Rhizobium sp. N324: one gene and its partner. The protein of the gene in region 2 binds, or shares a complex with, the protein of the main gene of each other region. Links are inferred from orthologs where the notes say so. Each region holds a gene or a part of one and is shown on either strand. Other genes may lie near its edges. The genes, in order: ccmE and ccmB.

Region 1 (6,496 bases), 3.0 Mb from region 2 along the record:
AGATCGTTCAACTTCGACTGCTCATCCGCGGTCAATTTACTTCCCGTCGGCTTGCCTGAGCGCCTGCGGGCAAAGACGAGCAGCGACAGGCCGCCGGCGAGCACCAGCAGCGCCGGGGCGCCCCACAGCAGGCCCGTCTTCATGCTGAACCGCGGCTTCAGCAGCACGAATTCGCCGTAGCGCGAGACGATATAGTTCAGCACCGCCTCGTCGCTGTCACCGTCGGTGATGCGCTCGCGCACCAGCAGGCGCAGATCCTTGGCGAGATCGGCATTGGAATCGTCGATCGACTGGTTCTGGCAGACCATGCAGCGCAGTTCCGCCGAAAGGGCGCGAGCGCGCGCTTCCAGTGCCGGGTCGGCGAGCACCTCGTCCGGGTTGACGGCGAAGGCCGGCGCGGCCAACAGCATCAAGACGAAAGCCAGGAGGAGACGCCGCATCATTCCGCCGGCTCCATGGCAGGCTCTGCCGGCTTTGCCGCCTTCGCCTTCCTCCGTGGCGCGCCGACGCGCAGGCGGCGGTCGGTGAGGGAGACGAAGCCGCCGAAGGCCATGACAAGCGCTCCGCCCCAGATGCAGAGGATGAACGGCTTCCACCAGATGCGCACGACGATGCCACCGTCCTTGGTGGCGTCACCCAATGAGACGTAGAGCTGGCTGAGGCCGAAGGTCAGGATGCCGGCCTCCGTCGTCGGCATCTGGCGGGCGGTGTAGAGGCGTTTGGCCGACCAGGTATCGGCGACCGCGACACCGGCGCGACGAATGGTGAAGTGGCCGCGCTCCTCGGTGTAGTTCGGCCCGCTCGCCGGCTGCATGCCGTCGAAATGCAGGCTGTAGCCGCCGGCGTCAGTGGTCTCGCCGGGCTTCATCTCGATGACATGCTCGGTCTGGAACGTCGTCACCGCGACGATGCCGAGCACGCTGATGCCGAGCCCGGCATGGGCAAGCGCGGTGCCGAAGGCCGACCGCGGCAGGCCGGTCAGACGGCGCCAGGCGAGGTTGCCCGTAACCTTGCCGATGCCGGCGCGATACCAGAGATCGGCGATGGCGCCGAAGACCAGGAACAGCCCGGCCGCCAGCCCCAGCACGGAAAGCACCGGCCCGCCATGCTGGAGATAGAAGAAGATCACCGCAGCAAGGAAGGCGAGACCGGCGACCAGATAGAGCCGTTGCAAAACGCCGAGCAGATCGCCGCGTTTCCAGGCCAGCAGCGGTCCGAAGGGCACGATGACGATCAGCGGCGCCATCAACAGGCCGAAGGTCAGGTTGAAGAAGGGCGGCCCGACGGAGATCTTGTCGCCGGTCAGCGTCTCCAGCAGCAGCGGATAGAGCGTGCCGGTCAGCACCGTGCCGCAGGCGACCGTCAGGATCAGATTGTTGACGACGAGCGCGCCCTCGCGCGAAATCGGGGCAAACGGCCCGCCGGCCGAAAGCTTCGGGGCGCGGAAGGCAAACAGCGACAGCGCCCCGCCGATGAAGATCAGCAGGATGCAGAGAATGAAAACACCGCGGGAGGGATCGCTGGCAAAGGCATGCACCGAGGTCAGCACGCCGGAGCGCACCAGGAAGGTGCCCATCAGCGACAGCGAGAAGGTGAGGATGGCCAGCAGCACCGTCCAGATCTTCAGCGCCTCGCGCTTTTCCATGACGAGGGCCGAATGCAGCAGCGCGGTGCCGGCAAGCCAGGGCATGAAGGAGGCGTTCTCAACCGGATCCCAGAACCACCAGCCGCCCCAGCCGAGTTCGTAATAGGCCCAGTAGGAGCCCATGGCGATGCCAAGCGTCAGGAAGGTCCAGGCGGCGAGCGTCCAGGGCCGCACCCAGCGGGCCCAGGCGGCGTCGATGCGGCCTTCGAGGAGTGCGGCGACGGCAAAGGAGAAGCAGACGGAGAAGCCGACATAACCGAGATAGAGCAGCGGCGGGTGGATCGCCAGACCGATATCCTGCAGGACCGGATTGAGATCGCGGCCCTCGGCCGGCGCCGGATCGAGCCGCAGGAAGGGATTGGAGGTCAGCAGGATGAACAGGGTGAAGGCAACCGAAATCCAGGCCTGCACGGAAAGCACATTGGCCTTCAGCGTCTCCGGCAGGTTGCGGCCGAAGACGGCGACCAGGGCGCTGAACAGCGTCAGGATCAGCAGCCAGAGCATCATCGATCCCTCGTGATTGCCCCAGACGCCGGAATATTTGTAGATCAGCGGCACCAGCGAATGCGAATTCTCCCAGACGTTCTCGACCGAGAAGTCGGAGACGACATGGGCATAGGTCAAGACGCCGAAGGAGAAGGCGACAAGCGCAAACATCGCCAGCGAACCGACGGTCGCCACATCCATCATCGCCCGGTCATGGCGGCGGGCGCCGATGACCGGCACGATCGAAAGGATGAGCGCCGTTGCCAGCGCCAGCACCAGCGCGTAATGGCCGATCTCGATGATCATTGCGTCGCCTTCGCCTCCTCGCCTTGCCCCTCTTTCCACAGCCCCTGCTGCTTCAGCCTGTCGGCCACGTCTTTCGGCATATAGGTCTCGTCATGCTTGGCGAGCACGGTATCGGCGGTAAAGATGTTGGTGCCCGGCGCAAACATGCCTTCGGTGACGACCCCCTGCCCTTCGCGGAAGAGATCGGGGAGGATCCCGGTATATTGGACTTTCACGGCATTGGCACTGCCGTCGGTGACGGAAAATTCCACGGTCGAGCCGGCGCCGCGCACGACGCTGCCTTCGCCGACGAGGCCGCCGAGCCGGATGCGGGTTTCCGGCGCCACCGGCGTCTTGGCCAGATCGGCTGGCATGTAGAAATAGGCGACCGACTGGCTGAAGGCGAACATGACCAGCAGCACGGCGGCGGCAATGAAGCCCATGCCACCTGATATCACCGCCAGGCGCTTCTGCTTGCGGGTCATTCAGCCAATCCTTCCGTTGATATGCCGAGTTCCTTGGCCATCGCCAGCAATTGCCTGCCCTGTTCGCCGGGCGGCGGAAAGGCTGCAAGCCCGCGCTTCAGCGCAGCGGCGGCACGATCCTTGTCGTTCAAGACGGCGTAAGAGCGGACGAGCCGCACCCATCCCTCGAAATTGTTCGGTTCTGCGCTAAGCTTGGCATCGAGGCTTTCAACCATGCCGCGGATCATCTGCTGCCGGTCGCCGGCGCTCATGTTTTCGGCCGCCGCGACATCCTGCTGCGTGGGATTGCCGGGGGCAGCCTGATTGGCGCCCGGGGCAGCCTGATTGGCGCCCGAGGCAGCCGCACCGGCGCCCGGGGCAGCCGCACCGGCCGGCGCGCCGCCATTCATGGCGATATGCTCATTGACCAGCGGCAGCCAGGGCGCATCGGCCGGCGATTGTTTCGCCAACGCCTCGAAGGCCTTGCGTGCCTCATCGGACTGTCCCGCCTGCTCCATGCTGAGGGCGACGTAGAAGCGGGCGCGCGGATTGTCCGGTTCCAGCGTCAGCGACTGTTCCAGCACCTGACGCGTCTCCTCGGTCACCACACCGTCGGAGACGGCCATCAGCGTCTCGGCAAGGCCGTCGAGCCGGGCCGGGCTTGGGCCGAGCAGCCGGATGGCGTTGCGGTAGGCCAGTTGCGCATCGTTCACCCGCATGGTGCGGAGATAGATCGGCGCCAGCACGTCCCAGCCCTTACCGTCATCGGGGCTTTGCGCCAGGTGCCGTTCCGCCTTGGCGATCAGCACCGCCACATCGTTGCCGGGATTTTCCAGCCGCGCTTCCAGCGGCTGCGCGGGCAAGTCCGGCCGGCCCGTCGTCAGATAAAGACAGAGCCCGAGAAGCGGCAGCACGAGCAGCACGAAGGCCTCGGTGAAACGGTGATGCCGCGCGGGCTTCGGCGCCTCTTCCGGCTCGCCGGCGGAAACGGCGATCAGCCGACGGCCGATTTCGGCCCTGGCATAGTCGGCTTCTTCAGGCGTGATAAGCCCGCCGTTGAGATCGCGGTCAAGTTCGCGCAGCTGGTCGCGATAGACCGCCGCCTCACCCGCACGGAGGTTTTCCGCCGCCTTCGCACCGCGCAGAAGGGGGTAGAGCAGGATGGCAGCGACGACTGCCGTCAGAACGGCAACGAGAATCCAGAACAGCATATCGGCCCAAATACGTGAAGCGCGTCGCCATTCCAACTGCCAAAGCCGGAATGACGAAGATTTGAGGCTATAAGCCGCAATTCACCTGATTTAGCCGAGCGGCGACCAGCTGCCATCCTCGTTGCGGCAGGCAGCGCCCCGCACCACGGTGTCCTTGCCGTCGACGGTCAGCGTATGGGTATATTGCCGGCAGTTCTGCGAGCCAACCTGATAGGGTGCGGCGGCAACCACCTTGCCGGTGACGTCGTTGCCGGTCCACAGCACCGGCTGGCCGACGGCCGCACCTTCCAACGCCCGATATTCCGCCTCCAGCGCCCGCTGCTTGTCGCTATCGTTCAGCGTCACGCCGCTGCGGCCGGCAAGGCCGCCCTGCAACGCGGTGAGGAAGGCGGCCGAGGCCGAGGGCTTGCTCGAAAAAATGCCGCGTGAAGCGGCACCTTTCGTCGTCGTGCAGCCGGAGAGCGCGACGGCGACGAGAAGAGCGGAAGCGATCATGCCTTGCGAGCGTAAAATCATTGCGTCGAACCACGATCAGGGGTCAAATTCAGCCGATCGAAGTGCAGCGTCCCCGTGTCAGCATTAAGGCAAAGCATGCTATACGCTTGCCAGTATCTTTGTGACATCAAGCAGTTGCTCATGCAACATCCTTTGTGATGCCCGGCAGGATAAGCTTCGCCTTGAGCCCGCCCCATTCGCCGCGGGAGAGCTCGAGCCGCCCCTGATACTCACCGGAAATCTCGGTGACGATCGACAGGCCAAGCCCGGTTCCGGGCTTGCTTTCGTCGAGCCTGCGGCCGCGCTTCAGCGCCTCGCGGATCTGGTCGGGCTCCAGGCCCGGCCCGTCATCCTCGACGGCGAGCTCCACCCAGTGGCGGCGCGCGCTCGCCTCAGCCCCCCTGACGTCGTCGCCGGCCTCGACGGCGGAAAGCCGGACCTTGCTCTTGGCAAAACGGGCCGCATTCTCCAGGAGATTGCCGACGGTCTCCTCGAGATCCTGCTGCTCCATGGCGACGGCCAGATGCGGCGGCGAGACGACGAGATCGAATTCGGTATCGACGTTCAGCCGGCGCATGACGCGCACCAGCCGCTCCAGCGCCGGCTCGGCATCGGTGCGGGCGAGCACGGATTCGCGCTGCGCGGCGATGCGCGCCCTGTTGAGATAAGATTGTACCTGGCCCTGCATCGATTCCGCCTGGCTGCGCACCAGTTCGCCATGGGATTTTTCGAGCACGCGCGCCTCATTAAGGAGAACGGCGATCGGCGTCTTCAGCGAATGGGCGAGATTGCCGACCTGCATGCGGGCCCGCTCGACGATGCGGCGGTTGCTGTCGATCAGCGCGTTGACCTCATTGGCGAGCGGCAGAATCTCCCGCGGGAAATCGCCTTTCAGCTGCTCGCTCTCGCCGGCGCGGATGCGCTCCAAGGCGGCGCGCGCCTTGTCGAGCGGCTTCAGGCCGTAGAGAATCGCCAGCGCATTGACGATCAGGCTGCCGACGCCGAAGCCGGCGAGCGCCAGATAGAGGCTGTGGGAAAAGGTGCGCACGTCGTCCTCGACGACATCGACATTGCCGGTGACGCGGACCCGCGCCGCGCGCCCATCGGTATCGAGCACCACTTCGGTTTCGGCCACCTGCACGCGGTTTCCGGAGGCATCCGTCACCTGGTAGTAGCGTTCGTAATTCTTGTCGAAGGGCGCCTCGACGACCGAAGGCACCGGAATGAGCGCCGAGCCGAGCGAGGGCGACACCAGCGGCGCCGTCGTATAGGTGCCGAGCGGCTCCACCACCCAGTACCAGCCGGTCTTCGGCTGGGCAAAGCGCAGGTCGCCGAGCTGCGGACTGCCGCTGAGCGCGCCCTGATCGCCTATCGTCACCGAGTTGATGACGTTATAGAGCTGCGCCCGCAACAGATCCTGGAAACCACGCTCGGCGCTCTTGCGGTAAAGGGTGGAGATCAAGAGGCCGATCACCACGAGCGCCACCGTCGACCAGACCGTGGTCAGCAGCAAAACACGTGCGGTGAGCGACTTAATTCGCATGTTTCGGCGCTTGGATGCGGTAACCGAGACCGCGCACCGTTTCGATCAGATCGACGCCCATCTTCTTGCGCAAACGGCCGACAAAGACCTCGATCGTGTTGGAATCGCGGTCAAAATCCTGGTCGTACATGTGCTCGACCAGCTCGGTGCGCGAGACGACCTCACCCATGTGATGCATGAGATAGGCGAGCAGACGGTATTCGTGCGAAGTCAGCTTCAGCGTCGTGCCATTGACCGTCGCCTTCGAAGATTTCGTATCGAGCCGCACCGGCCCGCAGACGATCTCGGATGAGGAATGCCCGGCCGCACGCCGGATCAGCGCCCGAATGCGCGCCAGCACCTCCTCGACATGGAAGGGCTTGGTCAC
Region 2 (6,356 bases):
ATGGTGTAACCACCTTCCTTGCCGTTCGGGCCGAGCATGTGGTTGCGGATGCGGATATTGGCGAAGGTACCGCGCATCATCACTTCATGGTTACCGCGGCGCGTGCCGTACTGGTTGAAGTCGGCAACCGCGACCTCGTGGCCGATGAGGTAAGCACCGGCCGGCGATGCCGCCTTGATCGAACCGGCCGGCGAAATGTGGTCGGTGGTGATCTTGTCGCCGAACAGGCCGAGGACGCGGGCGCCCTTGATGTCGGACACGCCGGTGCCCTTCTTGCCCATGCCGACGAAATAAGGCGGGTTCTGGACATAGGTCGAATCGTCGTCCCAGGCATAGGTCTGGCCCGGCGGAACCTGAACGGCCTGCCAGTTGACGTCGCCCTTGAAGACGTCGGCATACTTGCTTTCGTAAAGTTCGCGGGTGACGTATTTCTGGATGAACTCCTGCACCTCGTGCGAAGTCGGCCAGATGTCCTTGAGATAGACCGGATTGCCGTTCTGGTCCTCGCCGATCGGCTCCTTGGTCAGATCCTTCTGAACCGTGCCGGCGAGCGCATAGGCGACGACGAGCGGCGGCGAAGCCAGGTAATTCGCCTGCACGTCGGGCGAAATGCGGCCTTCGAAGTTACGGTTGCCGGAGAGCACGCCGGATACGATCAGGCCCTTGTCGTTGATCGTCTTTGAGATCGGCGCCGGCAGCGGGCCGGAATTGCCGATGCAGGTGGTGCAGCCGAAGCCGACCAGATTGAAGCCGAGCTTGTCGAGATCGGCCTGCAGGCCCGACTTGGCGAGATATTCGCCGACGACCTGCGATCCCGGCGCCAGCGAGGTCTTGACCCACGGCTTGGTCTTCAGCCCCTTGGCAACAGCGTTGCGGGCAAGAAGGCCGGCAGCGATCAGCACCGACGGGTTGGAGGTGTTGGTGCAGGAGGTGATGGCGGCGATCGCCACGTCGCCATGGCCGAGATCGAAATCCGTTCCTTCGACCGCATAGCGATTGTTGAGCTGGCCGGGCTTCTTGTAGTCGGCATCCATCGAGCCGGCGAAACCGGAAGCGATGTTTTCGAGCGCGATGCGGCCTTCCGGGCGCTTCGGGCCGGCCATCGACGGCACGACGTCGCCGAGATCGAGTTCCAGCGTATCGGTGAAGACGAGGTCGGAACCGTCGCCGTCACGCCACATGCCCTGGGCCTTCGAATAGGCTTCGACCAGCGCGATCCGGTCATGCGTGCGGCCGGACATGGTGAGATAGTTGATGGTTTCGCCGTCGACCGGGAAGAAGCCGCAGGTGGCGCCGTATTCCGGACCCATGTTGCCGATCGTCGCGCGGTCGGCGAGCGGCATGTTGTCCATGCCCGGGCCGAAGAATTCGACGAACTTCGACACGACGCCCTTCTTGCGCAGCATCTGCACGACGGTCAGAACGAGGTCGGTCGCGGTGACGCCTTCCTTGAGCTTGCCGGTCAGCTTGAAGCCGATGACTTCAGGCAGCAGCATCGAGACCGGCTGGCCGAGCATCGCCGCTTCAGCTTCGATACCGCCCACGCCCCAGCCGAGAACGCCGAGACCGTTGATCATCGTCGTGTGGCTGTCGGTGCCGACGCAAGTATCCGGATAAGCGATCGTCTCGCCGTCCTCTTCCTTGGTCCAGACGGTCTGGCCGAGATATTCGAGGTTGACCTGGTGACAGATGCCGGTGCCGGGAGGCACGACGCGGAAATTCTTGAATGCCTGCTGGCCCCACTTCAGGAAGCGGTAGCGCTCGCCGTTGCGCTGATATTCCAGCTCGACGTTCTTGGCGAAAGCCTGCGGCGTGCCGAATTCATCGACGATGACGGAGTGGTCGATGACGAGGTCGACGGGAACCAGCGGGTTGATCTTCTCGGGATCTCCGCCGAGCGACACCATCGCGTCGCGCATCGCGGCAAGATCGACGACGGCCGGAACGCCGGTGAAGTCCTGCATCAGCACGCGCGCCGGGCGATAGGCGATCTCGTTTTCGACCGCACCCTTGTTGTTCAGCCATTCGGCAACGGCCAGGATGTGCTCCTTGGTGACCGACTGGCCGTCTTCGAAGCGCAGCAGGTTTTCGAGCAGCACCTTCATCGAATAGGGAAGCTTCGAGACGCCGGGCAGACCGTTTGCCTCAGCCTTGGGCAGGCTGTAATAGACATAATCCTTTCCACCAACGGAAAGCGTGGAACGACAATTGAAACTGTCAAGAGATTTAGACACGAGAGACCCCGTTTCTGATAGCCAACACAGTCGTGCGAACGCCTATGCACTTAATGCACATCAGGATGCGGGTACGGCCATTTCCGCTGTCCGCACGTGGAACGGACGCTCCAAGTTCGGCGCAAGGATGAAATTCACGCCGACCGCTGGCGTGGTTGCCGGTCTTATAGATAATTTCCTAAAAACTTGCCATACCCGAGCACGGTCAAAATCGGAGATTTTTTGACCCCTCCGGAAGCCGAAACCAAGAAAGAGCCGATGCATGCATCTCACCGCCGAAAATCTGGCCGCAAGGCGCGGTGAGGATCTGATTTTCGTTAACATTTCCTTTCACTTGGCGTCCGGCGAGGCGCTCATTCTGACCGGCAGAAATGGATCGGGAAAGTCCACTTTACTGCGCGTCGTCGCCGGCCTCCTGAGACCGGAGAAGGGCACTGTCATCTTCCGCGACGGAGAGGGCCGGGAAGACAGGCATCCCGGCGAGGCCAGCCACTACCTTGGCCATCGGAATGCAATGAAGAATGAACTTACGGTTGCAGAGAACCTCGATTTCTGGCGTAGCTTTCTCGGAAATACAGGCTTCTCCGTCGAGGATGCGGCTAACGCCGTCGGCCTGTCGGGGATAACCCATCTTCCCTTCGGTTACCTCTCCGCCGGCCAGCAGCGCCGGATAGCTTTCGCCAAATTGCTCGTCGCCCACCGCCCCGTCTGGATCCTCGACGAACCCACGGCGGCACTCGATGCCAGCGCCGACCGGCTGTTCGCCAGCTTGATCGAAGCGCATCTGGCCGAAGGCGGCATCGTGCTGGCGGCGACGCACCAGCCGCTGGGATTGAAGAATGCGCAGGAGTTGAAGATGACGGGTTTTGCCGGTGTGGATGCGGGGGTATGGGGATGATGGTTTGCGGTTGTTTGCAAGGACATGACGTGAAAACCCCACCCCAACCCCTCCCCACAAGGGGGAGGGGCTACCGTGCGGCGCTGCCTCATACTAACCGCATCGTCGCAATCTGCAGAACGGCAACAACGTACACCCCGCTTGCGTTTGGCCGTCGTCGGAGACCGCAGCTTAGCCCCTCCCCCTTGTGGGGAGGGGTTGGGGAGGGGTTTTCCTCTACCGCTTGGAACAGGTTTTCCTCACCCATCAGGGAAAAGCACCCCGAATGACCGCCCTCTTCCTCCGCGATCTCAAACTCTCGATCCGCGCCGGCGGCGGTGCGCTGATCGGGGTGCTGTTCTTCCTCACGATCGTCGCCGTTATTCCCTTCGGCGTCGGTCCCGATCTCAAACTTCTCTCCCGCATCGGCCCCGCCATCGTTTGGATCGGCGCGCTGCTTGCCGCCCTCCTCGGCCTCGACCGCCTGTTCCAGGCCGAGCGCGACGACGGATCGCTCGACCTGATGCTCATGCAGGACACGCCGCTTGTCCTGACCGTGCTGGTCAAATGCTTCGCCCACTGGACGGCGACCAGCCTGCCGCTGGTGATTGCCTCGCCGTTGCTCGGCCTGTTCATGAACATGGACGAGACGGCGATTGCTGCCACTATGCTGACGCTGCTCGTCGGCTCGCCAGCCATCACCTTCATTGGCGCCGTCGGCGCCGCCGTCGCCGTCGCCCTGCCCCGCGGCGGCCTGCTGGTCTCGATCCTGGTGTTGCCGCTGACCATACCGGTGCTGATCTTCGGCGTCAGCGCCACCTATGCCGCCGTCGAGGATCCCGCTCCGTTCCTGCCACCCTTCCTCATCCTCATCGCGCTGACCCTGTTCTTCGCGGTCATCGGTCCGGCCGCTGCCGCCGTTGCACTGCGAAACACGACGGATTGATTGGCATTCGATTGCGGGAAAAGCCGGATCAAGATAAGGAAGCGGACATGAGCGAAACGAGCCTTGCCATCAGCAAATTCAGCGACCTCGCCAACCCGACGCGGTTCCTGGCGCTGGCGGCGCGCATCATTCCGTGGCTGGCCGGCATTACCGCCCTCTGTTTTGCGGTCGGCCTCTATCTCAGCTTCTCCACGGAAGGCGATTACCAGCAGGGCGAGACCGTGCGCATCATGTATATCCATGTGCCCTCGGCCTGGCTGTCGATGATGTGCTATACGATCATGAGCTGCTCTGCGATCGGCACGCTGGTCTGGCGCCATCCGCTGGCCGACGTCTCCGCCAAGGCCGCGGCCCCGCTCGGCGCCGCCTTCACCCTGCTCGCCCTCGTCACCGGCTCGCTCTGGGGCAAGCCGATGTGGGGCACCTGGTGGGTGTGGGATGCGCGGCTGACCTCCGTTTTCGTTCTCTTCCTGATGTATCTCGGTCTGATCGCGCTCAGCCGTGCTATCGACGATCCGTCGAAGGCCGCGCGCGTTTCCGCCGTGCTCATCCTCGTCGGCTTCGTCAATATCCCGATCATCAAATTCTCGGTCGAGTGGTGGAACACGCTGCATCAGTCGGCAAGCGTGATGCGCCTTGATGGCCCGGCGATCGATCCGGAATTCCTGCGGCCGCTCTTCGTCATGGCGATCGCCTTCACCCTGCTCTTCTTCACGCTGCATATCATGGCGATGAGGAACGAGATCTGGCGCCGCCGCATCGCCGCCCAGCGCCGTCTCGCCGCCCGTATGGCCAGCCGCGAGGAACAGATTTGACGCACACCTTCTACGTCTACGCATCCTATGGCTTTGCCGCTCTCGTGACGATCGCTGTCACGCTCTGGACCTGGGCCGACGGCCAGGCGCGTCGCCGTGAGCTCGCAGCCTTGGAAGCCGCCGGCATCCGCCGCCGCTCGGCGCGTGCAAAGGACGGCGAATGAGCGAAGCGCCTGAAACCACGACCGCCACATCGCGCGGACTTGGCCGTTATGCGCTGGCGCTTCTGCCGCTGATCGTCTTCGGCGGCATTGCGGCGACGGCGGCAAAGATGCTCTACGACCAGGATTTCCACGGCAAGAACATCACCGAAATCCCCTCCGCCCTGATCGGCACCAAGGCACCGGCACTGAACCTGCCGCCGCTCGACGGCGCCAATCTGCCGGCGCTGACCGATGCGGCCATCAAGGGCAAGCTGACCCTCGTCAACGTCTTCGCCTCCTGGTGCGTGCCCTGCCGCGCCGAACATCCCGTGTTGAAGGAACTGGCGAAAGACGGACGGCTGAACATCGTCGCCATCAATTACAAGGACCAGAACGACAACGCCCTGCGTTTCCTCGGCGAACTCGGCAATCCTTATCAGGCGATCGGCATCGACCCGAACGGCAAGGCGGCGATCGACTGGGGCGTCTACGGCATTCCGGAAAGCTACCTCGTCAGCCCCGACGGCACGATCCTCTACAAACGCGTCGGCCCCTTCGACGATATCAGCCTGAAGGAAGGGCTGTTTCCGGCGATGGAAAAGGCGCTGGAGAAGCCGGGTTCGTAAGTTTCATCTCGGGTGAAGACCCCTCCCCAACCCCTCCCCACAAGGGGGAGGGACTTATATGACGCGCTGTATGGCGCCAAGCAGCAGCCTTTCCGCGGATGAAACGGTGAAGTGGAATAAGACGGGCGCCGCACTCAAGCCCCTCCCACCTGTGGGGAGGGGTTGGGGAGGGGTTTTCTTCTGACCTGGCCTAAACCCCGCCCTGCCAGACCTTGATCGCCTCCACCGGCCAGATCAGCATCACCACATTGAGCGTCAGATTATCGCGGATCACATAGCCGGTGAAAATCTCGAAGAAGAGGGCGATCGCCACCGTCAGCGCCACCGGCGCGCGCGATGCGAAGAAGAAGCCGATGCACATGAACACGGTGTCCATTGCCGAATTCAGGATGCTGTCGCCGTAATAGTCGAGTGCGATCGTCGCCGTGCGGTAGCGGTCGATGATCAGCGGTGAATTTTCCAGCAGCTCCCAGCCGGATTCGATGACGAGCGCCAGCAGCAGCTTTGCCGCCAGCGGCTTGCGGCGCAGGACGAGATGGCCGAGCCCGTAGAACAGGAAGCCGTGGATGATATGCGACGGCGTGTACCAGTCCGACAGATGCTGCGAATTGCCGCTGGTGTTGACCCCGCCCTCCCATAGCTTGACATAACCGCAGGCGCAGATCGGCACGCGGCCCATCATATATTCGGCAACGATCTGGGCGACCAGCACTGC

Evidence for each region.
Region 1: the proteins of ccmB (region 2) and ccmE are in contact, whole or in part, in a solved structure (PDB 8CE8), measured with the Escherichia coli proteins. The link is inferred for Rhizobium sp. N324 from one-to-one orthologs.

The regions. Positions count from the first base shown.
Region 1 is NZ_CP013630.1:1,416,592-1,423,087, reverse strand. What follows is about bases 1,168-4,163. They hold ccmE (cytochrome c maturation protein CcmE), read right to left. Parts: upstream 2,902-4,163; coding sequence 2,434-2,901; downstream 1,168-2,433. Other genes in these bases: ccmI (c-type cytochrome biogenesis protein CcmI), read right to left, coding at 2,898-4,091; AMK05_RS06835 (heme lyase CcmF/NrfE family subunit), read right to left, coding at 1,168-2,437. Also shown: AMK05_RS06840 (cytochrome c-type biogenesis protein), read right to left, coding at 1-443; more of AMK05_RS06835, read right to left, coding at 440-1,167; AMK05_RS06820 (hypothetical protein), read right to left, coding at 4,182-4,607; AMK05_RS06815 (sensor histidine kinase), read right to left, coding at 4,726-6,129; AMK05_RS06810 (response regulator transcription factor), read right to left, coding at 6,119-6,496. UniProt on the Escherichia coli protein: Heme chaperone required for the biogenesis of c-type cytochromes. Transiently binds heme delivered by CcmC and transfers the heme to apo-cytochromes in a process facilitated by CcmF and CcmH.
Region 2 is NZ_CP013630.1:4,418,559-4,424,914, forward strand. The notes cover bases 2,372-5,227. They hold ccmB (heme exporter protein CcmB), read left to right. Parts: upstream 2,372-3,397; coding sequence 3,398-4,057; downstream 4,058-5,227. Other genes in these bases: ccmA (heme ABC exporter ATP-binding protein CcmA), read left to right, coding at 2,497-3,132; AMK05_RS21305 (heme ABC transporter permease), read left to right, coding at 4,105-4,872; ccmD (heme exporter protein CcmD), read left to right, coding at 4,869-5,036; AMK05_RS21315 (DsbE family thiol:disulfide interchange protein), read left to right, coding at 5,033-5,227. Outside these bases: aconitate hydratase AcnA, read right to left, coding at 1-2,234; more of AMK05_RS21315, read left to right, coding at 5,228-5,641; AMK05_RS21320 (DUF2585 domain-containing protein), read right to left, coding at 5,832-6,356. UniProt on the Escherichia coli protein: Required for the export of heme to the periplasm for the biogenesis of c-type cytochromes.